Regions from separate parts of the Pseudomonas sp. MDV22-iso1 genome, predicted to be linked through region 3. Evidence: predicted binding sites of a transcription regulator. Region 3 holds the regulator's gene; each other region holds the start of a gene.

Region 1 (7,700 bases), on a different contig from region 3:
ATTGGTCGGCGGCGGCTCGAAACCGCAACCCGGCGAAATCACCCTCGCCCATCACGGCGTACTGTTTCTGGACGAGCTTCCCGAGTTTGATCGCAAAGTATTGGAAGTGCTGAGGGAGCCGCTGGAGTCGGGACATATCGTGATCTCCCGGGCCAAAGACCGGGTGCGGTTTCCGGCTCGCTTCCAGTTGGTGGCGGCGATGAATCCTTGCCCCTGTGGATATCTTGGTGAGCCCACGGGCCGCTGCTCCTGCACGCCGGACATGATTCAACGCTATCGCAACAAGTTGTCAGGCCCGCTGCTGGATCGTATCGACCTGCACCTGACCGTCGCCCGGGAAGCCACTGCGTTGAATCCAGCGGCCAAACCTGGAGATGACACCGCAACGGCGGCCGCTCTGGTTGCCGAAGCTCGGGAGCGACAGCACAAGCGTCAGGGTTGCGCGAACGCGTTCCTCGATCTGCCGGGTTTGCGTGCTCACTGCACGTTATCCACAGCGGATGAAAGCTGGCTGGAGTCTGCCTGTGAGCGGTTGACGCTGTCGCTGCGCTCGGCTCATCGGCTGCTGAAGGTAGCGCGCACGTTGGCGGACCTTGAGCAGGTCGACGAGATTACGCGCGGGCATTTGGCGGAGGCGTTGCAGTATCGACCGGCGACTCAGTAAATGCTGAAACCGAGTCGTCCCCATCGCGAGCAGGCTCACTCCCACAGGGTTTTTGTTGTTTACAAAATTTGCGAACGGCGCACACCCTGTGGGAGTGAGCCTGTTCGCGATGGCGATCTCAGAGGCGACTCACCGAAACCGGTCAACCTCGGAACGCAATTCTGCTGCCAGGCTCTCCAGCTCTTTGGCCGTCACCGCCAGGTTCGACACCACTTCGCGCTGCTCACTGTTCGCCAAGGCAATGCTTTGCAGGTTGCTACTCAGCAACGTTGCCGTGCTGCTCTGCTCCTGGGTCGCCGTGGTGATGGCAGCAAACTGCTGACCCGCCGAGCGGCTCTGCTCATCGATCCGCGCCAGCGCCGTGGCGACATTGGCGTTACGTGACAAGCCTTCCTGCATCAGCACATTGCCCTGTTCCATGGTGCTGATGGCGTTGCCCGTCTCTTGCTGGATGCTTTGGATCATCACCGAAATTTCATCCGTGGCCTGACGCGTACGCGAAGCCAGATTGCGAACTTCATCCGCCACCACTGCGAATCCACGGCCCTGCTCACCGGCACGGGCAGCTTCGATCGCCGCGTTCAGCGCCAGCAGGTTGGTCTGTTCGGCGATCGAAGTAATGACCCCGACGATGCCGCCGATTTCCTGTGAACGCTGACCCAAGGTGTTTATAACGGTCGCGGTACTGTTCAGTGCGCCAGCGATTTGTTCCAGAGACGAGGACGCTTCCTCCATCGATGTACGACCTATCCGCGTTTGTTGTGCGTTCTCTTGAGCCAGGCGCTGGGTGCTGCCCATGTTGTCGGCAATGTTCAACGAGGTCGCACTGAACTCCTCCACCGCGCCGGCCATGCTGGTGATTTCGCCCGACTGCTGCTCCATTCCTTCGTACGCGCCGCCAGATAACCCGGACAACGCCTGCGCGCGCCTGTTGACCTCTTCCGAGGCTTTGCGGATGTGTTCCACCATGGTCGACAGTGCCTGACTCATCTGATTGAAAGCCCGGGCCAACTGACCGATTTCGTCGTGGCTCGACACGTTCAGGCGCACGCTCAAATCACCTGCACCCAAGGCTTCGGCCTGACGCACCAGATCGCCCAGCGGCGCGAGCTTGCTACGCAACAGCCAGACTGCCGAACCCACCGCAATCAACATGGCCAGCAGGCTGCCAATTGCCAATCGAATCCCGACGCTCCAGGTCACCGCGTTGATTTCAGCTTTCGGCATGCTCGCGACCACCGACCAGGGGCCGCCCTCAAACGGCACCGCCACGCTGTAGAACGCTTCGGACTTGTCGCTCCAGAAATCGCCCGTTCCCGGTGTCTTGGACAGTGCAAGGATGGCCGGAACGGCCTGATCCAGCGCTTGCACGCCAGCGATCGGCACCAGCCACTTGCCCTGCTCATCCAGCAACGCCAACGAGCCGGTTTGACCAATACGGAAACGCTTGAGGTTGGCAAATTGCGCATTCTGCGCATCGGTGTAATCGAATCCTACAAACAGCACGGCAATGACCTTGCCGCCACTGTCACGTACGGGGGTGTACTGCGTCATGTAGGACCGTTCGAAGAGCAAGGCACGACCGACGTAGCTCTGCCCCGCCATCAGGCGTGCATAAGCCGGATGCGCGTGATCGAGCAGCGTACCGATGGCCCGCGTGCCGTCCTGTTTGCTCAGGGACGTACTGACGCGGATAAAGTCATCGCCGTTGCGCACGAACAACGTGGCGACGCCGGCAGTCATTTGCTTGAACTCGTCCACTTCGCTGAAGTTGTTGTTCAGCACTTCGCTGCCCAGGTGCAGGCCGGGAGTCTGTACGCCGGCCACTGTCACCGGCTCATCAGGATGCAGGCTAAGGCCGACGCTGAAACGCTTTTCGAACAATCCGCTGAGGCGCTGGGTGCTTTCGCGCAACGTACCGTGGAAGGTGCTCAACTGATCGGCCAGCAGCCGGGCTTCACTGGCCAGATGTTCTTCGCGGGTGGCGAGGTTGGCTGTATCCAGCGAGCGCAACGCGAACAGCGTACTGCCGCTGATGACCACCGCCAGTATCACGGCCAGCGCTAGCCCCAGTTGTGAGGCGATCCGGGCACGAGGTTGAGACATGACTGCTCCTGGCCGAGTGACCGGATCATCCTGATCGCGACGCACACTCAGCAAAATTTCTAATAATGGGAATTCGGTCGAACCTGCACGAAGGTTCCACCTGCAGACTTTCGGCGGCAAAGCTGAATACTTGAGTGATTCACCGGGAGATAGCTCAAAGCCGTCATTGCGACGGCTCTATCGATTCAGCTCAAATGCTCGACATCGGGCAACTCCATTGCCCGAACTTCGCCTTGCAGGAAATCACTGAGTCGGCGCATTCGTTCGCCGCCGGGGCGGGTTTTCGGCCAGACCAGGTAATATTTCTCACCGCTGGCGACAGCCGTCGGCCACGGCAAACTCAGGCGCCCTTGCGCCACATCCTCGGCCACCATCAGCAGATCGCCCATCGACACACCGTACCCGCGCGCAGCGGCGATCATGCCCAGCTCCAGCGTATCGAACACCTGCCCACCCTTGAGCGACACCTGATCGGCCATATCCATGCGTTCCAGCCAGTTGCGCCAGTCGCGACGATCCGGGGTCGGGTGCAGCAATTCAGTGTTGGCCAGGCGCGTGACATCCCAGGGTTGATCGTTCAAAAGGTTCGGCGCGCCGACCGGGATCAACTCTTCCGGAAACAGGTAGCTCGCCTCCCAGTCAGGCGGGAAATGCCCGTTGCTCAGCAATACGGCGCAGTCGAAGGGCTCGTCGTTGAAATCCACCGAGTCGACGTCCATCCAGGCGCTGGTCAGCTGCACTTCATTGCCCGGTTGCAGGTGACGGAAGCGACTCAGTCGTGCCAACAGCCAGCGCATCGTCAAGGTCGAGGGGGCCTTCATGCGCAAGACGTCGTCTTCCGCGCGCAAGGTATTGCACGCCCGTTCAAGCGCAGTGAAGCCTTCGCGAATCCCCGGCAATAGCAAACGGGCTGATTCGGTCAACTGCAGGTTTCGGCCACTGCGGTGAAACAGTCGACAGGCAAAATGCTCTTCGAGCGTACGAATGTGCCGACTGACAGCGCTCTGCGTGATCGACAGCTCTTCTGCGGCTCGGGTGAACGAACTGTGGCGCGCTGCTGCTTCGAATGCGCGAAGGGCATACAAGGGAGGAAGACGACGGGACATCGGGAACGCTCCTTCAACTGCGCAACATGAACCAGACGCAAACTATTCTGCATGAGTTTAAATCATGCGACCCATCCTTTTTATCCCTTTGTGCAATCCCCTGAGAGCGCCGAGAATCGACGGTCTACTGTTCCCCTTGAAAATTGAGCGTGATGATCATGAAGCATCCAGCACGTGTTGAACTCTGGGCCATTCTGCGGCTGGCGGGGCCGTTGATTGCCTCACAGTTGGCGCACATGCTGATGGTTCTTACCGATACGTTGATGATGGCCCGCCTCAGCCCCGAGGCGCTGGCCGGCGGCGGTCTGGGGGCGGCGGCCTATTCCTTCGTGGCGTTTTTCTGCATCGGTGTAATTGCTGCGGTCGGCACCCTGGTGTCTATCCGCAAAGGTGCAGGCGATACCGTTGGGGCGGCGCGACTGACCCAGGCGGGGTTGTGGCTGGCGTGGTTGATGGCGCTGGTGGCGGGCTTGCTGTTGTGGAACCTCAAGCCGGTGTTGTTGCTGTTCGGTCAGACCGAAACCAACGTCCAGATGGCTGGGCAGTTTCTGTTGATCCTGCCGTTCGCCCTGCCCGGCTATCTGAGCTTCATGGCCCTGCGCGGTTTCACCAGTGCGATCGGCCGGGCGACGCCCGTCATGGTCATCAGCCTCGCCGGTACGGTCGCTAACTTTCTGCTCAACTATGCGTTGATCACCGGCATGTTTGGCTTGCCGAAATTGGGCCTGGTCGGGATCGGACTGGTCACGGCCATTGTCGCCAACCTCATGGCAGTGGCACTCGCGTTGCACATCCGCCGGCATCCCGCGTACGACGCTTATCCGTTGCGCGCGGGCCTGTCGCGGCCCAATCGTCAGTACCTCAAAGAGCTTTGGCGCCTGGGCCTGCCCATTGGCGGCACCTATGCGGTGGAAGTCGGGCTATTTGCCTTTGCCGCGCTGTGCATGGGCACCATGGGAAGCACGCAATTGGGGGCGCATCAGATCGCGCTGCAAATCGTTTCGGTGGCGTTCATGATTCCGGCGGGACTCTCCTATGCGATCACCATGCGCATCGGCCAGCATTACGGCGCAGGGCAACTGCTGGATGCGCGGTTGGCAGGCAGGGTCGGCCTGGCCTTCGGAGCGATAGCGATGCTGGGTTTCGCGATGGTGTTCTGGCTGCTGCCAAATCAGTTGATTGGTTTGTTTCTGGACCACAACGACCCGGCGTTTCGCCCGGTCATTGAGCTCGCCGTGAGTCTGCTGGCGGTGGCGGCGTGGTTCGAGCTGTTCGACGGTACGCAAACCATTGCCATGGGCTGCATCCGTGGGCTCAAGGACGCCAAGACCACATTCCTTGTCGGACTGGGTTGCTATTGGCTGATCGGTGCACCGGCCGCTTGGTGGATGGCCTTCCATTTGGACTGGGGGCCGACGGGAGTCTGGTGGGGTTTGGCGCTGGGCCTGGCTTGCGCGGCGGTGGGTCTGACGCTGGCGTTTGAATGGAAGATGAAGCGGATGATCCGGCGGGAGCCGTCTTCGGCGGAAAGTTTCCAGATCGCCCAGCCTGACTGAAGTTTCCTGTAGGAGCGAGCCTGCTCGCGATGAGGTCGTATCAGTTAACATCAATGCCACTGATACATCGCTATCGCGAGCAGGCTCGCCCCCACAGTTGATTATCGGCTAACTCACGACTTCCAATGCAGGCTGCTGGCTCGAACCAAACGTCAAATACTCAACCAGTTCCGCCAACGGCAGCGGCTTGCTGATCAGGTATCCCTGCACCTGATCGCAACCAAACCCGCGCAACAGATCCAGCTGTGCCGCGGTTTCCACCCCTTCGGCAACCACTTCCAGGTTTAGGTTATGCGCGAGGTTGATCATCGCGTGGACCAGTTTGCGATTTTCCTCACGCTCTTCCATGCCGCCGACAAAGCTTTTGTCGACCTTCAGCAAGGCAATCGGCAGGCTGTTGAGGTGCACGAACGACGAAAATCCGGTCCCGAAATCATCCAGTGAGAAGCGCACACCCAGGCGCCCGAGGGCATCCATGGTCTGCTTCACCAGATCGCTGCGGCGCATGACTGCCGTTTCGGTCAACTCGAACTCCAGCCACTGCGCCTCGACGCCGCGCTCGACGATCAAGCGACTCAATGTCGGCAGTAGCTGGCTGTCCTGAAACTGCCGGAATGACAGGTTGATCGCCATGTGCAACGCCGGCAGACCGCGCTCGCGCAGCGCCTGCATGTCACGCAACGCACGGGAAATAACCCAGTAACCCAGCGGCACGATCAAACCGCTTTGTTCGGCCAGCGGGACAAATTCGCTCGGAGGCAGCAAACCACGCTCGGCATGCCGCCAGCGCACCAAAGCTTCGAGGCCGACAATCTGCCCGTCCGCAAGATTCAGCCTGGGTTGGTAATGCAGCTCCAGTTCATCCCGACGCAACGCCCGGCGCAGCTCGCTTTCGAGGTCGGCCATGCTGCGGGCATTGCGGTTGATGCGTTCGTTGAAGATGTGGAAGGTGCAGCCCTGCGTGCTCTTGGCCTGCTGCATCGCGATGTGGGCATGCCACATCAGCGGATCGGCACCGGCCTGGGCCCGGGCGTGGGCAATGCCCAGGCTGGAACCGATCAACAGGCTTTCGCCGTCGACCCAATAAGGTTCGGCCAGGGCTTCGGTAATACGTTCGGCCATCCATTCCGCGCGTTGAGGGGCGCGACGGGTGTCGATCAGCAAGGCAAATTCATCGCTGCCCAGCCGCGCCAGCTGATCGCCGGCCTCAAGCTGGCTTTTCAACCGCGCGACGACTTGCAGGATCAACCGGTCGCCAGCCTGATGGCCAAGGGCGTCGTTGGCATGACGGAAGTTATCGAGATCCAGGTGACCGAGCGCCAGGCCTCGGCCGTCGTTTTCCACCAAGCGCGCCGCCAGCAATGTCTGGAACCCCTGCCGGTTGGCGATGCCGGTCAACGGGTCTTGCTCGGCCAGGCGCTGCAGGGTGTTTTCCAGCAGTCCGCGTTCGCGCACGTGGCGCAGGCAGCGACGCAACATGCCCGAATCCAGTACGTTGCGCACCAACCAGTCGCTCACACCATCGGGTGGCGAAACGGGTTCGTGTTCGAGCAGCAATACAGTCGGCAGAGTGCATTGGCCTGGCAGCGGCGCCAGTGCAGGAATCGTCAACAACACCGCATTGCGGTTGTCATCGAACAGACTGCTGACCGACTCCCAGCTCGGCGCGCTGATCAGCACGGCCGAGCTCCCCATCGGAGCCAGACACTCGCGCAACAACGCTGCCCACGCTGGCTCTTCGGCCAGTAGCAGCAAACGCAAGGGTTCGACAGGCGTAGACAAGCTAGCTCCCTAGACTCTGCAAAGAGGTGGCGACCGGCATTATGCCGCGCCGATAACCAATGACCAAATGACATCAGTTATCAAACGAGGCTTTTGTATCAGGAATTACGAACATTAGACGCAAATTAATCATGCATCCTGCGTGAAAGTATCAAAACCGGCAAATACAGATCGCGTGTTACGTCACAAGTCGGAGAGAGCAGCACAATTCGCTGAGCCTGTTAAAATGCCGGCCCATTTCGCAAACGACTCCCTGATTCCGTATGTCCCGACTCAATCCCCGGCAGCAAGAAGCCGTGAGCTACGTCGGCGGCCCTCTTTTGGTGCTCGCCGGCGCAGGCTCCGGCAAGACGAGTGTGATCACGCGCAAAATCGCGCATTTGATCCAGAACTGCGGCATTCGCGCCCAGTACATCGTCGCCATGACCTTTACCAACAAGGCCGCGCGCGAGATGAAGGAACGGGTCGGCACCCTGCTCAAGGGCG
Region 2 (7,700 bases), on a different contig from region 3:
AACACCGGTCCACCCACCAGTAGATAGAAGTAGTAGGTCACCGCCCGCCAGATCAGAATCGCCGCTGCAGCAGTTGATTTACCCACCATGGGGGTCAACAACGCTGCTGAAGTCAGTTCTGCCGCTCCGGCGCCGCCCGGCAACAGGCTGAATTGCCCCGCGCTGAGAGAGAGCATCTGGATCAAAAAGGTCCAGGCCCATTGCAGGTCCGCGCCCAGGCCGCGCAGTGCCAGGTACAACACGCTGTAGCGCAGCGCCCAATGCAGGCAGGTCAGTGCGAACACCGTGATCAATGTCTTGCGGGGTAGCTTCAATGTGTCAGTGAACGCGGCCAGAAAATGCAGGAGTTTTCGTGCCCATCGCAGGCGCGTGCTGGCCTGGACGTTGAGACGAGCGAGCAAACGACCGGTCAGGCGAATCAGCAAGCGGTGGTAGCGTGCCACTACCACGCAACTGACCAGACCACCGAACATCGAGAGGGCGCTGACCATCAGCAGCCACTCCATGCGCTGGCTCAGGTGCTGGAACAGTGCATAAATCAGGATCCCACTGAGCGCACAGAGAAAAAACACCAGGTCACTTAACTGGTCCATTGCAAATACAGCGCTGCCCCTGGCCGGTCGGACGCCGTTACGGGCGAGCAGTGCCATGATCGTCAGCGGTCCACCGCTGCCCCCGGGCGTGGCGCAATAGGCAAATTCGGCGGCCATCACCACGCCAAGGCTTTTCACCCGGCCGACCTTGTCGCGCTGATCGCCCAGCAATAGACGTAAACGCAGGGTGTTAAGCACCCAGCACAGCAGGATCATGCCGAACATGATGAGAAGCCAATGCAACGGAAAGTTGCGCAGCCGGTACCAGGTTTCGTTGCCTCCGAGCAGGGAGGGGATCAGCACCGCAACCAGCAGCGCGACGAGCAGCAGAATTCCGCGACTCATGCCGCGCGACCGATGCGCTGGTTTTGCCGTTCAAGCCACCGGGCTTTGGTCATGGGGACGCGGCCTTCGTCGAGCAGTCGTTTAAGGGTTTGTAGCCAATAATTGCGTGAAAACTCATGGCACATGTCCACTGGATGCAGGCCGAGGCGAATCACGGGTGCATGCCGCCAATGTTGTTCACGATAATCGCTGATCCACTTCGACAATCCCCGGCGCCATGGGCTACGCGCGCTCCAGACCAGTCCGGGTGCATCAACCGTGCTGAAATCGGGCAAGCGATACAGGTGCTGCGGGTCGCTGGTGTAGCTCAGCGGTAACTGGCGCAGTGCCTGGCGTGTCCCCTCGCTCATCAGCCAGGCTGGCGCGACGAAGCCATGAAGCGGCCAGTTGTAGCGATCAAACAGTTCGATGCCTGCGCGTAAGCGGGCAAGGGCCGCCTGTTCGGACAGGGTGTAGAACTCACCTTCGTGGGTGTAGACCCGACGCATGAACCAGTCCCGTGGATTACTCGGTTTCGTGCCGTCATCGCAATGAAAGTAGCCGTGGAGAGCCAGTTCGTCACCTCGGGCGACGCGATGGGTGAGCATTTGCCGGAAGTCCGGGTGAGCATCGAGATTGTTGCGCCGGTGGAAATCGGGCACGACCAACCAGGTGATCGGCACGTCACCCAAGGCGTCGACGGCTTCAACGAAAGGTTGGTAGTCGGCCCAGGTTTGCGGTGCGACATCGTGCAGCACCAATAACACGCTGGGCACGTTCATGGCTTTATCCATTGGCCGTCTGCGGCCAGTGATTGCCGAGCACGGCGTGGTAGTGCCCCAGAAGACTATTGACCACGGTGTCCCAGGCGTAATGCTGTTCGACATGGGCGCGGGCTTTTTTACCAAGCTCTGCACTGCCTGAGTGGAACAGTTCGCGGACCGCACTGGCCATCGCCGACGAATTGTTCGGGGCGCAGAGCAAGCCACATTGATCAGTGACGATCTCCTTGAATGCTCCGGCATCAACGGCGATGACCGGGATGCCGCTGGCCATGGCCTCCAGAATGACCAGGCCGAAAGTTTCCTGGTCGCCGGCATGCACCAGCGCATCGGCACTGGCTAACAGTCGCGCCACTTTTACAGCCGGGCAGAACTCATCGACGACGGTGACGTTCTCCGGCACGACCACTGGCATGGACGAGCCGACCAATAGCAAGTGATAGCGAGCACCTAGCTGTTTCATGCAATCGAGCAGCACCGGCAGGTTCTTTTCCTTGGAACCGCGCCCGGCAAAAATCAGCAAATGGGTCTCTTCAGCAATGCCCAGTTCGGCCCTTAGTTCCGGGTCCCTTGCGCCAGGATTGAATGTTTGCAGGTCGACGCCCAAAGGCTGGACGTAAACATTCCTGACCCCTAGCCCCTTGAGTTTGTCAGCCATGACCTGGCTCGGCGCCAGCACCCGGTCGAAGTTGCCATAAAGTCTGCTGACATAGGCTTCGACATTCGGGGTCACCCAGTTGCCCATGCGATTGCTGCACAGCAACGGCAAGTCGGAGTGATAGAAACCAATCACCGGCACATCCAGTTGACGCTTCGCATCTAAAGCAGCCCAGGCGGTGAGGTATGGATCGCCGACTTCTATGAGATCAGGCTGCAAATCCTGCAGTACGTTTCGCCACGGAGCCAAACGTACGGGGAAACGGTAGCCCTTGCCGAAGGGCAGGGCGGGAGCGGGAACGGTGAAAATGCCATCCCGTTCGCTCAGGTGGGCACCGGGGATCAGCAGGCTGTGGCGAATGCCAGGCTTGATCCCCAGGCGTCGGTGTTTGGCATCCAGATACGTGCGCACGCCACCGCTGGCAGGGGCGTAGAACATGGTTATGTCAGCGATATGCACGATGAGCATCCCTCCGGTCCGTTGTTCTCCCTTGGTTGACCTTAATGAAGGATAGATGTTCGGTTGGGGTTTGCTGGCGTAGGGGTTAGCGGGGGGGGGCGGTGGGAGCAAGACCGCCATCGCTGCATCGGTATCTACACATCTTTCAGGAGCTGCCAAAGTCCTGTGGCGCGGGAGTCATTCCCTCGCCACAAGTTCGGTGTGTTCTACGACGAGATACGTAGATCTGATGGAGCGCCAACCGTTCTAGATTCGGAAACTACCCACCAACTGTTTCAAGCGCGCGGCCTGCTGTTCAAGGTCGGAACACGCCCGCAACGTCGATTGCAGGTTTTCCACGCCTTCCTGGTTCAGCGTATTGATCTCAGTGATGTCGACGTTGATCGATTCAACCACCGCCGTCTGTTCTTCGGTCGCGGTGGCCACCGACTGGTTCATGCCGTCGATCTCGCCAATCCGCAAGGTGACGCTGTTCAAGCGTTCACCAGCGAGGTTGGCGATGTCCACGCTGTCCTGGCTGTGGCGCTGGCTGTCGCTCATGTTGCTGACGGATTCACGGGCGCCGACTTGCAGTTCCTCGATCATGGTCTGAACCTGTTGCGCCGATTCCTGGGTGCGATGCGCCAGGTTGCGCACTTCATCGGCCACCACCGCAAATCCACGTCCCGCTTCACCCGCTCGCGCTGCTTCGATCGCCGCGTTGAGGGCCAGCAGGTTGGTTTGCTGGGAGATGCTGGTGATCACTTCAAGGATCTGGCCGATGTTCACGGTTTTGCTGTTCAGCGATTCGATGTTGGTGCTCGACGCGCTGAGCATGCTCGACAGCTGATTCATCGCGGCAATGCTGCGGTCCACCACTTGCTGGCCGTCTTCGGCCAGGTTGCGGGCGTCGCTGGCCTGACTCGAGGCCTGTGCAGCGTTGCGGGCGATTTCCTGGGTGGCGGCGCCGAGCTGGTTGATCGCCGCGGCTACGCTGCTGGTGCGTGAGGCTTGTTGGTCAGAGTTGAACATCGACGAGTTTGAAGCGGCGAGCACGCGCAGGGCCACTTCGTTGACTTGACCGGTGGCCGATGACACTTCGCGGATCGAACCGTGGATACGTTCCACAAAGCGGTTGAATGCGGTGCCGAGGACACCAAACTCGTCGTTGTTCTGGATGGTCAGGCGCTTGGTCAGATCGCCTTCACCGTCGGCAATGTCTTCCATGGCGCGGGTCATGACATGCAGCGGCTGGATCAGGATGCGGATCAGCATGCCCAGCAAGGCAATGATGATTGCCACGGCAATAAGGGTCGCGACGACGGCCGAGGTGCGAAATTCGCTAAGCATCGAGAAGGCTTTTTCTTTATCCACCGATAAACCGATGTACCAGTTCACCGAAGGCAGGCCTTTGACGGGGGTGAAGTTGACGATGCGGGTCTTGCCATCCACTTCGACTTCGCTGAAATCGCTGCTGATACGCGGCGTGTTGCGTGGATAGGCCTCGCTCAACGTTTTCATCACCAGCGATTTGTCCGGGTGCACCAGGATCTTGCCGTCGGCGCTGACCAGGAATGCGTAGCCCATGCCATCGAAATCCCGAGCGCTGAGGGTGTCGATCAAGGTTTGCAGGCTCAGGTCGCCACCGACCACGCCGATGCTCTGACCGGCCTTCTTCGAGGCGCTGGCGATGGAAATGATGGTTTGGCCCGTGGCCGCATCGACGTAGGGTTCGGTCAGCGTCGCAGTGTTGCTGCTTTCGGCGCCTTTGTACCAAGGGCGCACGCGCGGATCGAAGCCAGCAGGCATTTTCGCGTCCGGGCGAATGGTGAAGCTGCCGGTGGCATCGCCAAGGTAGGACGCCATGAAGGTCGATGTCAGGGCTTTCTGCTCGAGCAGGCTGTCAACCGTGGACCGCTCGGGGTTGAGGGCGATGTTCTGGGCAAGGTTGTCGATCAACAGGATGCGGCCGGTCAACCAGGTCTGAATGTTGCTGGCGGTAACATCGCCCATTTCAGTGAGGTAGTTGTCCAGGTCTTCGCGGATGGCGGTACGCTGCAAGTAGTCGTTGTACAGCGTGAACGAGGCGAAGGCGGCGATGACAATGAGCGCGGCGGCAAGCAGTATCTTATGGCTGAAACGCAGATTTTTGTTCATGGCTTGGGGTTCCGCTAAGGTCTTAATGTCAAGGGCGTGCTTTTATAAAGGAACGCGAAAGGGGTGGTGGTAAACACAAGCGGATAATTCCGTGCTCTCCTTAGGGAATTACCGACGCTATTAGTCTTTTATATCGGCCGTGAAGGATCAAAGATTAACCATGGGTGACAAAATGCCTGACTCCTTGCAACTCGTTATCGGTGCCGATCTCGCGGGGCAGCCGATCGCCCAGGCGATGCGTCTCGCAAACCGCCATGGCCTGGTCGCCGGCGCTACCGGGACCGGCAAAACCGTCACCTTGCAACGCCTGGCCGAAGCCTTCAGCGATGCCGGCGTGGCGGTGTTCGCGGCGGATATCAAAGGCGACCTGTGCGGGCTGGGCGCTGCCGCAAACCCACAGGGCAAGATCGCCGAGCGGATCGCCGGGATGCCCTGGCTGAACTACACACCTCAGGCGTATCCGGTGACGTTGTGGGATATCCACGGCCAGTCGGGTCACCCGTTACGCACGACCTTGAGCGAGATGGGCCCGTTGCTGCTGGGCAGCCTTCTGGAACTGACTGACAGTCAGCAGTCGGCGCTGTATGCCGCGTTTAAGGTGGCCGACCGTGAAGGTCTGTTGTTGCTGGATCTCAAGGATCTGAAGGCGCTGCTCAATCATTTGCGCGACCACCCGGAGTCATTGGGCGATGACGCCGCACTGATGACCACCGGTTCCAGCCAGGCATTATTGCGGCGCCTGGCGACGCTTGAGCAGCAGGGGGCGGAAGCGCTGTTTGGCGAGCCTGCCCTGCAACTTGAAGACATATTGCAGCCGGCCGTCGATGGTCGCGGGCGCATTCACCTGCTTGATGCCAGCCGTCTGGTGCACGAGGCCCCGAAGGTCTACGCGACGTTCCTGCTGTGGCTGCTGGCCGAGCTGTTCGAGCAACTGCCGGAACGCGGCGATGCGGAAAAACCGCTGCTGGCGCTGTTTTTCGACGAAGCACATTTGTTATTCGCTGGCACGCCCAAAGCCTTGCAGGATCGCCTGGAACAAGTGGTACGGCTGATTCGCTCGAAAGGTGTCGGGGTGTATTTCGTCACCCAATCGCCGGGCGATCTGCCGGATGATGTGCTGGCACAGCTTGGCCTGCGCATCCAGCACGGGCTGCGCGCGTTCACCGCCAAGGAGCAGAAGTCCCTGAGGGCGGTGGCTGAAGGTTTCCGACCGAACCCGGCATTCGATGCCTTGGCAGTTTTAACGGAGCTGGGCATCGGCGAGGCGCTGGTCGGTACGTTGCAGACCAAGGGCACGCCGGAGATGGTCCAGCGGGTGCTGATCGCGCCACCGCAATCGCGGATCGGGCCGTTGACCGAGACGGAGCGCACAGTGCTGATTGCAGGGTCGCCGTTCAAGGGGCGTTACGACAAACCGATCGATCGCGAATCGGCCTATGAAGTATTGATGGGGCGCAAGGGATTGGCGCCCGAGCCTGAAGCGTTGCCGGGAAAACCCGCCGCTGAAGAGCCAAGCTTTACCGACAAGGCCGGGGAGTTTCTCGGCACTGCTGCAGGGCAGGCACTGAAATCAGCGATGCGACAGGCGGCTAACCAGTTGGGCCGGCAATTGGTGCGCGGGTTAATGGGGTCGCTGCTGGGTGGCAGCAAAAAACGCTAAAAGCAAAAGATCGTCCGAACGCGACTTGAGCCGTCGGACGATCTTTTGATCCTGCTTTCAATCCTTGGGTTTGGCGTGAGCCGCCAGGCGCTCAAGCGCAGCCCGCAGGTTCGGGTCGGTAATGCCATCGGCCGTCGCCTGGATGGTCGCCCCGGCGTCAACCGACAAGCTGATGGTATGCCCCGCCGCCCCTTGCGGGACAGTCGGTGGCTGCACCTTGAACAGGATGCGTGTCAGGCTGGCAAATTCATCGAACAGCTGCAATTGCCGTTGCAGGCGTTTTTGTTGATAGCGCAGGCGGGTCGCCCAGTGGCCGTCGGTGACGATCAGCAACAGGCTGCCTTCGCGCCATGAAGCCACGTGGCAATGCTCACGGGCAGCCGGTTGCAATTGGCTTTCCAGCAGACGCTGGAGATGGCCCAGGCGTTGAGCGTGGCCGAAGATGGCTTTCAGCGGTTTGGCTTCGCGAAGCAGGACGGCGGGTGCTCTGGCCGTAAGAGGGCGAAATGCCATGATCAGACACCTGAAGTAACAGAGCCGCCATGTTAGCAGAAAGCACCCGATTGACCCGACCCATTGCTTTGCGAGCGCTTTACCCATTAAATCAACAAGTAACTTCTGCCGTGTATGACTTGAAGTTCAGCAAAAAGCCCTTATTTTAAGTGAGCCCCGTAACAACGCTGTGCCAGCATCGTGGAACAACGCCACTTTCCTCACCATCGTTTCCGGGTAGAATGCTCGTTCGCATGCGGCCATGAGGGCTGCTCGGGCGACTCACGGGGCCGCCCTCCATCCCTTTAGTGTGGAAGATCCTGCCGATATGTTTGCGCCTTTGTTAAAGAAACTTTTTGGAAGCAAGAACGAGCGTGAAGTCAAACGCATGCTCAAGACGGTGCAATTCGTCAATGCCTTCGAAGAGCAAATGGTGGCCCTTTCGGACGATCAATTGCGTGCCAAGACAGACGAGTTCAAGGCCCGCATCGCCAAAGGGGAAACCCTCGACAAGTTGCTGCCAGAAGCCTTTGCGGTCGCCCGCGAAGCCGGTAAGCGTGTCATGGGTATGCGCCACTTCGATGTCCAGCTGATCG
Region 3 (7,700 bases):
GCGCGAACTGATGGAAGTACAGCTTGGGTCCTTAGCCTGGAACCAATTGCAGGGCAGCCGCCCGGCGCAGGCCAACCTGTGGCGTCGTCTGCAGCGCATCGGCCTCTCCGGCCCGTTGTCCCGTGATCTGCTGGCGATGATCACTGGCATCGACGAGCCACGTCAGGCCTGGCGCATGTTGCTGGCACACCTGGCGCGCATGATTGCCACACCGGAAATCGAGCCGCTGGAAGAGGGCGGTGTCATTGCCATGGTCGGCCCTGCCGGCATGGGTAAAACCACGACCCTGGCCAAGCTCGCCGCGCGTTACGTGCTCAAGTACGGCGCGCAAAACATCGCGCTGGTGAGCATGGACAGCTACCGTATCGGTGCCCAGGAACAGCTCAAGACCCTTGGCCGCATCCTCAATGTCCCGGTCACTCACGTCGACCCGGGTCAGTCGCTGGTGCAGGCGCTGGATCCTTTGCTGCGCAAACGCGTGGTGCTGATCGATACCGCAGGCCTTCAGGCCAGCGATCCGGCACTGCGCATGCAGCTGGAAAGTCTGGCCGGGCGTGGCATCAAATCGAAAAATTATCTGGTTCTGGCAACCACCAGCCAGAAACAGGTTCTAACCGCCGCTTATCACAGTTACAAGCGCTGCGGGCTCGCCGGCTGCATCCTGACTAAACTGGATGAAACGGCAAGTCTGGGCGAGGTGTTGAGCCTGGCCATCAGTCATGAATTGCCGGTGGCCTATCTGACCGATGGCCCGCGGATTCCGGATGATTTGCATCTGCCGCGTCGTCATCAGCTGGTCAGTCGCGCGGTCAGCGTGCAAATGCAGGAAGAACCCAGCGAAGAAGCCATGGCTGACATGTTCGCTGATATTTACCACAGCCCGACCAAGCAGGTTAGCTGAGGTATTAATGAATAGTTTTTGTACCTACATCGATGGTCTGCCATGCATTGTTCCGTTTGTGAACGCGCAGCCAGTAATGTGGCCTCCGTCTATGCAAGACAAGGTAAAGAAATAACATGGGCAGCATGCATCCCGTACAGGTTATCGCGGTGACCGGCGGCAAAGGTGGCGTCGGGAAAACTAACGTGTCAGTGAACTTGTCCCTGGCTCTAGCAGAGCTCGGCCGGCGCGTCATGCTTCTGGACGCCGACCTCGGACTGGCTAACGTCGACGTTCTACTCGGACTGACACCCAAACGTACCCTGGCCGACGTGATCGAAGGCCGCTGCGAGCTACGCGACGTTCTGTTGCAAGGCCCGGGCGGTATTCGTATCGTTCCGGCCGCGTCCGGCACACAGAGCATGGTTCATCTGACCCCGGCGCAACACGCCGGCCTGATCCAGGCCTTCAGCGATATCGGAGACAACCTCGACGTGCTCGTGATCGACACGGCGGCGGGCATCGGCGATTCGGTTGTCAGTTTCGTCCGCGCCGCTCAGGAAGTCCTCCTGGTGGTCTGCGATGAGCCGACTTCGATCACCGACGCCTACGCCCTGATCAAACTGCTCAACCGTGATTACGGCATGAACCGTTTCCGTGTCCTGGCCAACATGGCCCAGAGCCCGCAAGAAGGTCGCAACCTGTTCGCCAAGTTGACCAAGGTCACGGATCGCTTCCTCGACGTCGCCTTACAATACGTCGGTGCGGTGCCGTACGACGAAAGCGTGCGCAAGGCCGTGCAGAAGCAGCGCGCCGTGTATGAAGCATTCCCGCGCTCCAAGTGTTCGCTGGCCTTCAAGGCCATCGCGCAAAAGGTCGACACCTGGCCATTGCCTGCCAACCCGCGTGGGCATCTGGAGTTCTTCGTGGAGCGCCTCGTGCAACAAACTGCAGGACCCGTGCTATGACCGCCAGTGGCTATAACCTCTATAAAAAATCGGCCCGTGATGCGCAGTACGAGCTGATCGAGCGTTACGCGCCACTGGTAAAACGGATTGCCTACCACTTGCTGGCGCGTCTGCCGGCCAGTGTCCAGGTCGAAGACCTGATCCAGGCCGGCATGATCGGCCTGCTTGAAGTGTCGACCAAATACGACGCCAGCAAAGGCGCGAGTTTCGAGACGTACGCGGGCATACGAATCCGCGGCGCGATGCTCGATGAAGTACGCAAAGGGGACTGGGCGCCACGTTCGGTCCACCGAAATACCCGAATGGTCAGCGACGCCATTCGCTCGATTGAAGCTAAAACCGGTCGCGACGCTAAAGATCACGAAGTTGCGGCCGAACTCCAATTGAGTCTCGACGATTATTACGGGATTTTGAACGACACCCTGGGCAGCCGGTTATTCAGTTTCGACGATCTGTTGCAAGACGGCGAACACGAAGGGCTGCACGAGGATGGCGCCAGTGCTCATCTCGAGCCGTCGCGCGATCTGGAAGATGAACGCTTCCAGGCAGCGCTGGCGGACGCGATTGCCAATTTGCCGGAGCGTGAGCGACTGGTGTTGGCGCTGTACTACGACGAAGAGCTCAACCTCAAGGAAATCGGTGAGGTCCTGGGGGTTAGCGAATCGCGGGTCAGCCAGTTACACAGCCAGTGCGCGGCCCGTTTGCGGGGGCGTTTGGGGGAGTGGCGAGCGCGCTGAAGGCAGTGTGGGGACACTGCGAACGAGGCTGGTGGGTTCTGTACGCACCGGTCTCTATCTGCTGTGCTCCAGACAGTCATCGAATGCTTTGCCGGATTGAATGAAATGGCGTGTCCAGGTGCTGGACGCGTTTAAGACTGCTTGGAGGTCGAATTGGACAAGAACATGAAAATCCTCATCGTTGATGACTTCTCAACGATGCGGCGGATCATAAAAAACCTGTTGCGTGACCTTGGGTTCACCAACACGGTCGAGGCTGACGATGGCACCACTGCCATTCCGGTCCTCAACAGCGGCAGCATCGACTTTCTGGTAACGGACTGGAACATGCCGGGCATGACCGGTATCGATCTGCTGCGCCACGTGCGCGCCGATGAAAGGCTCAAGCATCTTCCGGTGCTGATGGTTACCGCTGAAGCCAAGCGCGAGCAGATCATCGAAGCAGCCCAGGCCGGTGTAAACGGCTATGTGGTCAAGCCCTTCACGGCCCAGGCGTTAAAAGAAAAAATCGAAAAGATTTTCGAACGCATTGGTTGAGCAACTGCGCCACGGGGGAGCTATGGAGCAAAATGAAATTTCACAGGGCGATTTCGAATCGACCCTGAAAAAACATGCGGTCGAATTGGTCGAAAGCCTTGAAAAAGGCAAGTTCGGCGACGCAGTACAACTGATCCATGAGCTCAACCAGACCCGTGATCGCGGCCTGTACCAGGAAGTGGGCAAGCTCACTCGCGAGTTGCATAGCGCGATCGTCAATTTCCAGATTGACCCGAACATGCCACAGGCCGAGGAAGTCTCGCAGATCACGGACGCGACCGAACGTCTGGGGTATGTGGTCAAGCTGACCGAAGCGGCGGCCAACCGCACCATGGATCTCGTTGAAAACGCCACGCCGCTGGTCACCAGCCTGGGCAATGAAGCCGAGGCGCTGAGCGCGGATTGGGGAAGGTTCATGCGCCGTGAAGTCGGTGCCGAGGAGTTCCGCGAACTCGCCCGGCGCGTAGACGGTTTTCTCACACGCAGCAGCGAAGACAACCGCGTCGTAACGAGCAACCTCAACGATATTCTGCTCGCTCAGGATTACCAGGACCTCACCGGTCAGGTCATCAAGCGCGTGACTCAATTGGTCACCGAAGTTGAAAGCAACCTGCTCAAGCTCGTGCTGATGGCCAGTCAGGTGGACCGCTTTGCGGGCATCGAACATGACCGTCAAGCGATGCTGGCTGAAAAAGATCCACAAAAACATCTCTCTCAGGGTGAAGGTCCGCAGATTCATGCCGATAAAAGAGAAGACGTTGTGTCCGGTCAGGACGATGTGGACGATTTGCTATCCAGCCTTGGATTTTAGACCTGTAGGAGCACCCCATTAATGAGCTTCGGCGCCGATGAAGAGATCCTTCAGGATTTCCTGGTTGAGGCCGGCGAGATTCTAGAGCTACTGTCCGAACAGCTGGTCGAGCTTGAAAGTCGACCGGATGATGCGGACTTGCTCAATGCAATTTTTCGCGGTTTTCACACTGTAAAAGGGGGCGCCGGCTTCCTCCAGCTCAACGAGTTGGTGGAGTGCTGTCACATCGCCGAGAACGTCTTCGACATCCTGCGCAAGGGTGAGCGTCGCGTCGACTCGGAATTGATGGACGTGGTTCTCGAAGCACTGGACGCGGTGAACGGCATGTTCACCGAAGTCCGCGAGCGCAGCCCGATCACGGCTGCCACACCTGAACTGCTGGCGGCACTGGCCCGTCTGGCTGAACCGCAGTCGTCCGACGAAGCGGTGCCGGTTGTCGACGTGGCACCGGTTACTGAAAGCGATTCAGGTGACATTACCGACAACGAATTCGAACAGCTGCTGGACTCTCTGAATGCCGTCAAGGCGCAGGCCGAGGCCGCGCCTGTTGCTCCGGCACCTGTCAGCAACGCTGGCGCGCCCAGCGATGAAATCACCGATGCCGAGTTCGAGTCATTGCTCGATCAGTTGCACGGTAAAGGTCAGTTCGCTGTTGATGCCGTAGTCCCGCCAGCGGCTCCCGTAGCGCCAGCGGCTCCGAAAGCGGCAGGCGATAGCTCTGACATTACCGACGAAGAATTTGAAGCACTGCTGGACCAGCTCCACGGCAAGGGCAACTTTGCGGTCGAAGCGCTGGAGTCGGCGATTGCTTCGGCGCCTGTGCCGGCCGCCCCGTCTGCCGCCGCAGTGGGCAGTGATCTGATCTCCGATCACGAGTTCGAAGCGCTGCTCGACGAATTGCACGGCAAAGGCAAGTTCACTGAGGTCGGTACCGCTACCGGCGCCAGTGCATCGGTCGCCACGCCGGTCGCCAAGGCTGCAGCCCCCAAGCCGGTTGCCAAAGCTCCCGAGCCAAAAGCCGAAGTGGCGAAGGCCGCTCCTGCTCGTGCTCAAGCTGCTCCGCCGGCGGATAAGCCCGCCAGCGAAGCCGAGACCACCGTGCGGGTCGATACCGCGCGTCTCGATGAAATCATGAACATGGTTGGCGAACTGGTACTGGTGCGTAACCGCCTGGTCCGACTCGGCGCCAACAGCGCCGATGAGGCCATGTCCAAGGCGGTGTCGAACCTCGATGTGGTCACCGCTGACCTGCAAACCGCGGTCATGAAGACCCGGATGCAACCGATCAAGAAAGTCTTCGGACGTTTCCCGCGCCTGGTTCGCGACCTGGCTCGCCAGCTCAAGAAAGAGATCAACCTTGAGCTGGTTGGCGAAGAAACCGACCTCGACAAGAACCTCGTCGAGGCCCTGGCCGATCCGCTGGTCCACTTGGTGCGCAACGCCGTCGACCACGGTATCGAATCGCCGGAAGAACGCGAAGCATCGGGCAAGTCCCGGGGCGGCAAAGTGATCCTGGCGGCGGAGCAGGAAGGCGACCATATCCTGCTGTCGATCTCCGATGACGGCAAAGGCATGGACCCTAATGTCCTGCGTTCCATCGCGGTAAAGCGCGGTGTGATGGACAAGGATGCGGCCGATCGCCTGAGCGACACCGAGTGCTACAACCTGATTTTTGCGCCGGGATTCTCGACAAAAACCGAGATTTCCGACGTGTCGGGTCGAGGCGTGGGCATGGACGTGGTGAAAACCAAGATTTCCCAGCTCAACGGTTCGATCAACATCTACTCGGCCAAGGGCCAGGGTTCGAAGATTGTCATCAAGGTCCCATTGACCCTGGCGATCATGCCGACGCTGATGGTCATGTTGGGCAATCAGGCGTTCGCCTTCCCGCTGGTGAACGTCAACGAGATCTTCCACCTCGATCTGTCGCGCACCAACGTGGTCGACGGTCAGGAAGTGGTGATCGTGCGCGACAAGGCACTGCCACTGTTCTACCTCAAGCGCTGGCTGGTCGCTTCCGCCGCTCATGAAGAGCAGCGCGAGGGCCACGTGGTGATCCTCTCGGTAGGTACACAGCGAATCGGCTTTGTCGTCGATCAGCTGGTGGGCCAGGAAGAAGTGGTCATCAAGCCATTGGGCAAAATGCTCCAGGGAACCCCGGGCATGTCGGGCGCCACCATCACTGGTGACGGTCGCATTGCGCTGATTCTCGATGTCCCGAGCATGCTCAAGCGTTACGCCACACGGCGTATTTGATTCTGGTGGAGCGGGGCGACTGAGCCTCGCTCCGTCTAACGGAGTGTTTATGGCAGTCAAAGTCCTGGTGGTGGATGATTCGGGTTTTTTCCGCCGCCGCGTCTCGGAAATTCTTTCAGCGGATCCGAACATCCAGGTCGTCGGTACGGCGACCAACGGAAAAGAGGCGATCGACCAGGCGCTGGCCCTCAAGCCAGACGTGATCACCATGGACTACGAGATGCCAATGATGGACGGCATCACGGCAGTGCGGCACATCATGCAGCGCTGCCCGACGCCGGTGTTGATGTTCTCCTCGCTGACGCACGAAGGCGCCCGTGTCACCCTGGATGCACTCGACGCCGGCGCGGTGGATTTCCTGCCGAAAAACTTCGAGGACATCTCGCGTAATCCGGACAAGGTCAAGCAGCTGCTGTGCGAGAAGATCCATACCATCTCGCGCAGTAATCGCCGTGCCGCCACCTACAGCGCGCCAGCCCCCGTCTCCGCGCCCGTTGCGCCAACTGCGCCTTCGAGCGTGGGTAGTTACAGCAGCAGTGCGCCTGCACGTCCGGCACCGATTCCAATTCGTACTCCCGCACCGGCACCGTCTGCGCCGTCGTCGCCCGCACCCAAACGCAAAGCCTACAAGCTGGTCGCCATCGGCACGTCCACTGGCGGGCCGGTGGCCTTGCAGCGCGTCCTGACCCAATTGCCGGCCAGCTTCCCGGCACCCATCGTGTTGATTCAGCACATGCCCGCCGCGTTCACCAAGGCGTTCGCCGAGCGTCTGGACAAGCTTTGCCGCATCACCGTCAAGGAAGCAGAGGATGGCGACATCCTGCGTCCGGGACTGGCGTTGTTGGCACCGGGCGGCAAGCAGATGATGATCGACGGCCGTGGCGCGGTGAAAATCCTCCCGGGTGACGAGCGTCTGAACTACAAGCCCTGTGTGGACATCACCTTCGGTTCTGCGGCCAAGTCCTACGGTGACAAAGTTCTGGCGGTGGTACTGACCGGCATGGGCGCCGATGGCCGTGAAGGGGCGCGCTTGCTTAAACAGGGCGGTAGCTCGATCTGGGCTCAGGATGAAGCCAGTTGCGTGATCTATGGCATGCCGATGGCCATCGTCAAAGCTGAACTCGCCGACGCGGTGTATGGCCTGGACGAGATTGGCAAGCACCTGGTCGAGGCGTGCATCTGATGGACGTTTTAAGCCTCATCGGGATCATCATGGCGTTCGTTGCCATCATTGGCGGCAACTACCTTGAGGGCGGCCACCTCGGCGCGCTGGCTAACGGCCCGGCGGCGTTGATCGTCATCGGCGGCACCGTCGGTGCGGCGCTGTTGCAGTCGCCGATGAGTGCCTTCAAGCGTGCCATGCAGATTCTGGTCTGGATTCTTTTTCCGCCTCGCGTGGACCTGGCCGGCGGCGTTGATCGCGTCGTCAACTGGAGCCTCACCGCTCGCAAGGAAGGCTTGCTCGGACTGGAAGGGGTGGCCGATGCCGAGCCGGACAATTATTCGCGCAA
Region 4 (7,700 bases), on a different contig from region 3:
TGCGACAGATAGTCGGCCAGTGGCATCTTCACAGCGCCACGAACGATCTCGCCGAGAACCTGCGTTTCGCCGGTGCTGTAATTGTTGACCGTGCCGGGCTCAGCCGCTCGCGGCAAACTGGCCATCAACGCCATGGCCGAATGCGGTTTCTGCGATATCTGCGCCTTGAGGAGCGCGCGACGATCAGATGCCGGATCGGTGTAGGTCTCGTTCCACTTCACGCCCGAAGACATCATCAGCACGTCGCGCACCGTCACGCCCTCGTAAGCGCTGCCCTTGAGTTCGGGAACGTAATCCACCACTTGCGCATCAAGGCCCTTGATAAGGCCGTCTTTGATCGCGGCAGCCGCCAGTGTGGAGGTGATGGACTTGGCCACCGACATCGACATCCACCGGGTTTTCTCGGTGTTGCCGCGCTGGTAGGTCTCGAACACGATCTTGCCGTCCTTGAGCACGAGCATCGCCGTAATGCTGTCCAGTGCGACGAAGTCATACAGGTCGTACTTTTTGTCCCCGACAGTGAAGCGGACGTTGGGCAATTGTTTGTCCGATTTCGGCAGCGCATACGGATGATCGCCGGCCTTGATCCGGTGGGTAGGGAACAGCCGGTCAATGTTGCGGTAGGTACTGACCGCCAGATCCGGCAGCATGGCGCCGTCATAGATCTGCTCCACGGTGCCAATCGGTTCCTGGGCGTGGGGATAATCGTCAGCCCATGCGCCCGAGGATATACCCGCAGCGAGCAGACCCAGCGAGAGAAGCAGCAACCGACCAGGCACAGCCGGACGAGAAATAGCGGAGGAGTGCATAACCTATCCTTTTGTTGTTTTTGCCATTCACGGACGCCAGGGCGCGCGCCCGCTTGAACCATAGCCTACTCATTGGAATTGCGCCGCAGCGCTTGAATGAGCGACGAAAGTGAAGCGCAGGTAGTCGTCCACTTCCTCACCGTGGTGCTGGCGGACGGACGTGATCGATAAACGGTTACGGGCGCAGGCGTCGGAGTAAATAAAAACGGGCACCTTGAAGGTGCCCGTTTTTTTGTGGTCTTCGACTCCGTCGCAGCGTTGAAAGGCTAAGCGGGAAGTTTGATGTCGCAAAACTGGCCTTCGGGAAGGCCAGCAGTCGATAGGCTATCGATTGAATCGCTCGACCAATGAATATTGCGTATTAGCGGTCTGGGTCAGCTCCTTGCTCAGCGCTGCCGAGTGCCTGGCCTGTTCAGACGTCTGGTCTGCCAGATGGGCAATGGTCGTGATATTGCGGCTGATTTCCTCGGCCACGGCGGTTTGCTCTTCGGTCGCTGCGGCAATCTGGGTCGTCATGTCCGTGATGTTCGCCACTGCTTCGCTGATCCCGACTAATGCCTTATCTGCCTCAAGCACCCACGCCACGCCTTCTTCGGCCTGGCGATGACCGCTTTCCATGGTTTTCACCGCATTGTTGGACGACACCTGCAGCTTGGAAATCAGCCCATGGATTTGCGCCGTGGACTCCGTTGTGCGCTGCGCCAACTGGCGCACTTCATCGGCGACCACCGCAAAGCCTCGACCCATGTCGCCCGCTCGCGCGGCTTCGATGGCGGCGTTTAACGCCAGCAGGTTGGTCTGGTCGGCAATGCCCTTGATCACATCGACTACCGTGCCGATTTCATTGCTGTCCTTGGCCAGTTGGGCGACTGTCAGCCCGGTTTCACCCACTACCACCGAGAGGCGCTGAATGGCTTCTCGGGTGTCTCGTGCCACTTCGCGTCCACGCCCGGTCAACACATTGGCTTCCTGAGTGGCGTCGGCGGTGCGTTGGACGTGGCTGGCGACTTCCTGGGTGGTGGCGGCCATTTGATTGACGGCGGCCGACACCTGCTCGGTCTCGACCCGTTGACGGTCAAGCCCACGGGAGCTTTCAGTGGCGAGGCCGTCGGAGCGGCCCGCCAGACCGGTCAGTTGCTCAGCCGTATCCTGCAATCGGGTGAGGCATGTCTTGAGCCGGGCAGCCTGGCTGACAAACGCCGTTTCAAGGCGTGCCTGGGGGCCACGTTCGTCGCTGTACATTTTAGCCAGCAATGCGTCGCAGGTTGAGGCTTCAGCCATTGCCAGCAGACGCAGCGCGCCACGGTTTTGCCGGCTCGAGACCCACAGCCCGAGCGGCACCGATACTCCTACAGCCAGGATCATCGCCTCGGACATGCCGAGGAACACGCCGCCCAATGCACCCACCAGGCCCATCGCCAACACCGGTAGCCTGGCGAGCAGTGCGGGTTGCCATTGATCACTGACCGGGACGGCTGACTTGCCCAGGCTGATGCGTTTATAGAGGGCTTCGGCGCGACGAATCTGCTCGGCTGTCGGCTTGACCCTGACCGATTCATAGCCCACCACCTCTAGCCCCGCGAAAATCGGCGTGACGTAGGCGTTGACCCAGTAGTGGTCGCCGTTCTTCGTGCGATTCTTGACGATGCCCATCCACGGCTTGCCTAGCTTGAGCGCACCCCACATATGAGCGAAAACGGCGGAGGGCACGTCGGGGTGACGAACGATGTTTTGAGGCGCGCCGATCAGGTCCGACGTGTTGAAACCGCTGATTTCGACGAAGGCATCATTGCAGTACGTGATGACGCCCCGCGCATCCGTTGTCGAGATGAGTTTCTGTTGAGGCCCAAGGGCAACCTCGCGCTGCGTAACCGGTTGGTTGTTTCTCATCTGTATTGCTCCTATCCCTAAGCAAGGGGCATCGGCTGCGATAGGAGAAAGGTTAATGAGTAAGTCAGAAAGCGCAGGTCATGCGTCCGAAAAGAAGGTGTCGCCCTTTGATGGCTATGGCTGGCCAGAATAGGGCGTACGGCCAGCGTTGATCGTTGCCAGGGCATTTCGCACACAGTCTCCAACTCACCGGAACCTGCGTTGTGGAATAATTTGTTACATTCATAGGATAAGCTGATCAATCTGTCAGATCCCGAGTGCGCACCATGGCCATAAACTTCGACCTTAACGACCTGCAAGCTTTTCGCGCCGTGGTCGAGCAGGGCAGTTTTCGCAAGGCCGCTGACGCCGTGCGTATCTCTCAGCCGGCACTGAGCCGGCGCATCGAAAAACTTGAAGACGCCCTTGGCGTACGGTTGTTTGAACGCACGACACGTAAGGTCAGCTTGACTCAGGCCGGGCGCGGCTTCATGCCCAGCGTTGAGCGCTTGCTGGACGATCTGGACGTGGCGCTGCTGGGTATCAGCGAAGTCGCCTCGACCCGACTCGGCCATGTCACGGTGGCCTGCGTGCCCTCGGCCGCGTATTACTTCATGCCGCGCGTGATCGCCCATTACCACCGGCAGTTCCCGAAGATCAAAGTAAAAGTGCTCGACTCCAGCGCCCACGACGTACTCAGCGCCGTGGTCAATGGCGAAGCGGATTTCGGTCTGAGCTTCATGGGTACGCTGGAGACTGAGGTCGAGTTCGAGCCATTGGTGCAGGAAGGTTATGTCGTGGCCTGTCGGCGCGATCATCCGTTGGCGGGACGAACCAGCGTCACCTGGGATGAGTTCTATCAGCAGGATTACATCTCGCTGGACAAGACCTCGGGCAATCGCTTTTTGCTGGATCAGGCGCTGACCGGCGTCGTGCCACAACGACAGAGCATCTGTGAAACCCGGCATGTGACGACGATGATCGGCTTGGTGGAAGCGGGGTTGGGGGTGGCGGCGGTGCCGCTGATGGCGATGCCGACAGCGGATCACCCGATTCTGACGCGGGTGCCGCTGACCGACCCGCAGGTCATGCGCAGTGTCGGCCTGATCAAGCGCCGGGGCCGCACGTTGACCCCGGCGGCGCTGGAACTGGCACGGCTGGTGGTGGAAATGAAAGTTCAGGTCAGCGACTGACCGAATCCAGCCCGGTGGCCTTTACATCCGGTTGAGCGGCCGAAGACGCCAGGTATTCCAGCAACGCCCTGGCTTGCGCCGGGTGTTGCGCGCCCACGGGAATGCCCGCAGCGAAACGCGTTACCGATTGCACCGACTCTGGAATCTTCGCCACAAAACTTACGCCCGGCACCGGCAGCAATTCGCTGACCTGCTGGAAGCCCAGTTGGTAGTCGCCGGTGGCAACCACCGAACCCACGGGGATCTTCGGAATCATCCTGGATTTGGGTTTGAGCTGGTCTTCGATGCCCAGGCGCTTGAACAACTGTTCCTCGATGTACACGCCGCTGGCGCTGTCGGAATAGGCGACGGATTTTGCGTCGAGCAAGGTCTTCTTCAGTCCGTCAACGGAGCTGATGTCCGGCTTCGTCGCGCCCTCACGCACGACGAGCCCGATTCGGGAATCGGCCAGTTCAACCCGTGAAGCGGGATCGACTTTGCCTTGCTTGATCAGGTCATCGAGGGCGTAGCCGACCATGATCACTACGTCAGCTTTTTCCCCGCGAGAAAGACGATTCGGAATAGCTTCCGGCGCCTTGCCCATTGATGGGCCAAGGGCGGTGTCCAGGGTGTTGCCGGTGGACGCGGCGAATTTCGGCCCGAGCACTTTGTAGGCCGCGGTGAAACCGCCGGAGGTCATCACGCGGATCTCTTCCGCCTGGGCGACGGTGCTCAAACCGAGGCTGGCCACCAGGCCGAGGGCGGCAAAATTTAATAGCTTGTTCATTCGTGTTCTCACAAAGGGCAGGTTCAAGACATCGCTGGTTGCAGGCGGCCGGTGGAGCGGCGGTAGAGATACAACGTGGCGCACAGCGCGCAGAGCGCGGCGAAACTCATCCAGTAACCGGGTGCGGCCTTGTCACCGGTGTACTGAATCAGGAACGTCGACATCGCCGGGGTGAAGCCGCCAAACACCGCCGTAGCCAGGCTGTACGCCAGGGAGAAACCGGCGACCCGAACTTCGACCGGCATGATTTCCGTGAGCGCCGCAATCATCGCGCCGTTGTACAACCCGTAAATGAACGACAACCACAGCAAGACCAACAGCATGTTGACGAAGCTCGGTGCGTTGACCAGATAAGTCAGCGCTGGATACGCCGTGGCGAGGGTTAACAGCGCCATGGCGATCAGCACCGGGCGTCGACCGATGCGGTCAGACAGCGCGCCGCCAATGGGCAACCAGAAGAAGTTCGAAACACCCACCAGCAAGGTCACCAATAACGCATCGGACGTACTCAGGTGCAGCACGGTTTTGCCGAAGGTGGGCGCGTACACCGTGATCAGGTAAAAAGCCGTGGTGGTGAGGGCGACCATCATCATTCCAGCGAACACGATGACCCAATTCTGCGCGAGGGTGCGGAACACATCGCCCATACTTGGCCGATGTTTGCGCACTTCGAATTCCTCGGTTTCTTCGAGGTTACGGCGCAGGAAAAAAATGAACGGCACGATCATGCAGCCGACGAAAAACGGAATCCGCCAGCCCCAATCGGCAATCATTGCGGGCGCCATCCACTGGTTCAACCCGTAGCCCAACGCAGCCGCGACAATAATCGCCACTTGCTGGCTGGCTGACTGCCAACTGGTGAAGAAACCTTTGTTGCCTGGAGTAGCGATCTCCGCGAGGTACACCGAGACGCCCCCCATTTCCGCACCGGCCGAGAAGCCTTGCAGCAAGCGACCGACCAGCACGAGGGCGGGTGCCAATAACCCGATGGTTTCGTACCCGGGCACCAACACAATGAGAATCGTGCCGCTGGCCATAATCGACAGCGTCACGATCAACCCTTTGCGCCGACCCACATCGTCGATGTAAGCACCGAGTATCACCGCGCCCAACGGACGCATCAGGAAACCCGCGCCAAACACCGCGAAGGTCATCATCAGAGAGGCAAACTCACTGCTGGCCGGGAAGAACACGGCTGCAATCTGCGTCGCGTAAAAGCCGAAAAGGAAGAAATCGAACTGTTCGAGAAAGTTGCCCGAGGTCACTCGAAAAATCGCACCGGCGCGTGAACGTCCGGAAGGGTTTGATGTTGTCATTGACCTGTACTCCACCGCTTTTATGACGTGCACCGCCTGGACGCGGCGCACGGTTCTTATTGGGGCGAATGGTGGAGCAGGGTGATCGATATGATAAGTGCATTGTTGGCATGCATTAATGCATGAAACGGATCAACGGGAGCTAAGGAGAGGGCGGGTAGGCGTGGAGTCCAGAAGAGCGCCGCCTGTTACTGGCTCGCTCCGACGCCCTGGCGACGAAAGAACAACGTCACCTGGCCGACCTCTACCCCGAACTTGGACATGCTGGTGCGGTTGATCAAGGTGTCCTCGTCCATCAAGTACATCCAGTCGTCCATGCTCATTTCGTAGGTCGAGTCGTCGACCGGCAGGTTCAGGCGATAACGCCAGTGCAACGTGTTGCCAGCGACCTGACCCTCGGCGACACCCACCACATCGTCCGCACGCCCGCTCCAGCGGCCCTGGCCCTCAGGCGTCAGGGTCCAGACACGGCGTTGGCGAGTGCCGTCGCTGTACACGAAGCGCTCGTCAAGAATCAGGTTGTTGCCCTCACGACGGCTGACGATGTCGACCTCGAAACGCTTGGCCACCTCACCGCTGCGCTTCTGAAACATCCCCCAGGCTTTGACGGGCTGGCTGAAAAAATGCGCCAGATCCAATGCCGGTTTTTGATCCGCGTAATGGGCGACGTCTACGCTGCCGCAGCTTGCGACGCTGAGTGCCAGTGTCAGTAACAGCAGAAATCGGGTCATTGCCTTACTCCCTGAGTGCGCAGGTGATGAGGGTGAAGTTTTGAATCATGTTGTTGTACGGTTTTCAGTCTTTCGTACAGGTTTATTGCCGTGCAATGAGCTACAGGAGCGCTTGGCGTGTCGCCGAACTGTCGCGGAAAGCGCCCGGCAGTTAATGCGTAAAGGTCAATCGAGAGCGCGATAGTTGTACGTGTCTAGGTTAGTTGTATAGGTTTTATTCAAGATAGGCGTAAAAAAGTCACCTGACAATGATCGGGTAGTCGGCCACTTCCTCTTTGCTGATAGGACCTGACCTTGTCCGCCGTTCCGATGACGCTTATAGTCCGCCCCGTCGCCCACAATGGCGATTCAGGTTTGGCGACTTGATCGATCGGGTGCGACAGCTCTGTGCTTTTTGCAGGTGCTGTTGCACGCTCGCAAAAGCTGTCTTTTATGGCAGCTGTGCGCGGGAGACCTTCGGGTCTGCCGGTATTCCGATCCCGGTTCGCCAACCTGCGTACAGCTGTCACCCATTCGTTTGGCGACGATTGGGGGCAGTCAACTTTTGCTTGATCGGAGTTTTACCTATGGACAGATACACCCCTCTTTCCGGACTCGACGAGATCCCGGCCGCACTGCTCATCGACACCCAAGCCCCACTCGACGTCCTCCAAGCCATGGCCGATTACCGCATCCGCACGGTCACGCAGGTGCTGGAAAACATCGCCTTCCGCGCCGAGATTGGTTGCGACACTGTCGTGCTGGCGGACTTTTCAAAACTGCTGGCCATTCCGCTGCGTGATGGTTGTGATTTGCTGGAAGTGATCGGTAAACGGTTACGGGCGCAGGCGTCGGAGTAAATAAAAACGGGCACCTTTAAGGTGCCCGTTTTTTTTGTGTTTTTCGATACCGTCGCAGCGTTGAAAGGCTAGGGGGGAAGCTCGATGTAGCTGGATTCACCCCCGCCAGTGGCACCTGACAACCAATCCCATACGAAGGACCGGGTGGAAAAGCCTTCGTGATCAACACCGACCGTG

Evidence for each region. Region 3 encodes FliA, which starts transcription of late flagellar genes. Its sites were predicted from a motif close to CTAAAGTTTNNNNNNNNNNNGCCGNTAA; they were not measured.
Region 1: AC3ZVB_RS03205 (methyl-accepting chemotaxis protein) is a predicted target of FliA. The motif match lies at 2,878-2,905, and genes of this name have one in related genera.
Region 2: AC3ZVB_RS27295 (methyl-accepting chemotaxis protein) is a predicted target of FliA. The motif match lies at 5,083-5,110, and genes of this name have one in related genera.
Region 4: AC3ZVB_RS27565 (methyl-accepting chemotaxis protein) is a predicted target of FliA. The motif match lies at 2,728-2,755, and genes of this name have one in related genera.

What each region holds. Positions count from the first base shown of each region.
Region 1 covers NZ_JBYVMF010000002.1:187,971-195,670, reverse strand. Annotated here, with positions in the region: gene AC3ZVB_RS03210 (YifB family Mg chelatase-like AAA ATPase) at 1-664, shown strand, start outside; gene AC3ZVB_RS03205 (methyl-accepting chemotaxis protein) at 794-2,770, opposite strand; gene AC3ZVB_RS03200 (LysR substrate-binding domain-containing protein) at 2,956-3,876, opposite strand; gene AC3ZVB_RS03195 (NorM family multidrug efflux MATE transporter) at 4,035-5,432, shown strand; gene AC3ZVB_RS03190 (putative bifunctional diguanylate cyclase/phosphodiesterase) at 5,541-7,214, opposite strand; gene rep (DNA helicase Rep) at 7,478-7,700, shown strand, end outside.
Region 2 covers NZ_JBYVMF010000038.1:215-7,914, forward strand. Annotated here, with positions in the region: gene gpgF (glucosaminyl phosphatidylglycerol flippase) at 1-938, opposite strand, end outside; gene gpgD (N-acetylglucosaminyl phosphatidylglycerol deacetylase) at 935-1,711, opposite strand; gene gpgS (N-acetylglucosaminyl phosphatidylglycerol synthase) at 1,704-2,825, opposite strand; gene AC3ZVB_RS27295 (methyl-accepting chemotaxis protein) at 3,063-4,952, opposite strand; gene AC3ZVB_RS27300 (helicase HerA-like domain-containing protein) at 5,125-6,612, shown strand; gene AC3ZVB_RS27305 (DUF721 domain-containing protein) at 6,670-7,125, opposite strand; gene secA (preprotein translocase subunit SecA) at 7,433-7,700, shown strand, end outside.
Region 3 covers NZ_JBYVMF010000001.1:256,738-264,437, forward strand. Annotated here, with positions in the region: gene flhF (flagellar biosynthesis GTPase FlhF) at 1-901, shown strand, start outside; gene fleN (flagellar synthesis regulator FleN) at 1,018-1,848, shown strand; gene fliA (RNA polymerase sigma factor FliA) at 1,845-2,585, shown strand; gene AC3ZVB_RS01175 (chemotaxis response regulator CheY) at 2,751-3,122, shown strand; gene AC3ZVB_RS01180 (protein phosphatase CheZ) at 3,145-3,933, shown strand; gene AC3ZVB_RS01185 (chemotaxis protein CheA) at 3,955-6,189, shown strand; gene AC3ZVB_RS01190 (protein-glutamate methylesterase/protein-glutamine glutaminase) at 6,239-7,372, shown strand; gene AC3ZVB_RS01195 (flagellar motor protein) at 7,372-7,700, shown strand, end outside.
Region 4 covers NZ_JBYVMF010000039.1:18,260-25,959, forward strand. Annotated here, with positions in the region: gene AC3ZVB_RS27560 (serine hydrolase domain-containing protein) at 1-809, opposite strand, end outside; gene AC3ZVB_RS27565 (methyl-accepting chemotaxis protein) at 1,134-2,699, opposite strand; gene AC3ZVB_RS27570 (LysR family transcriptional regulator) at 2,966-3,871, shown strand; gene AC3ZVB_RS27575 (substrate-binding domain-containing protein) at 3,861-4,637, opposite strand; gene AC3ZVB_RS27580 (MFS transporter) at 4,661-5,953, opposite strand; gene AC3ZVB_RS27585 (DUF3833 domain-containing protein) at 6,142-6,684, opposite strand; gene AC3ZVB_RS27590 (hypothetical protein) at 7,251-7,523, shown strand; partial or broken gene AC3ZVB_RS27595 (avidin-fold protein) at 7,592-7,700, opposite strand, start outside.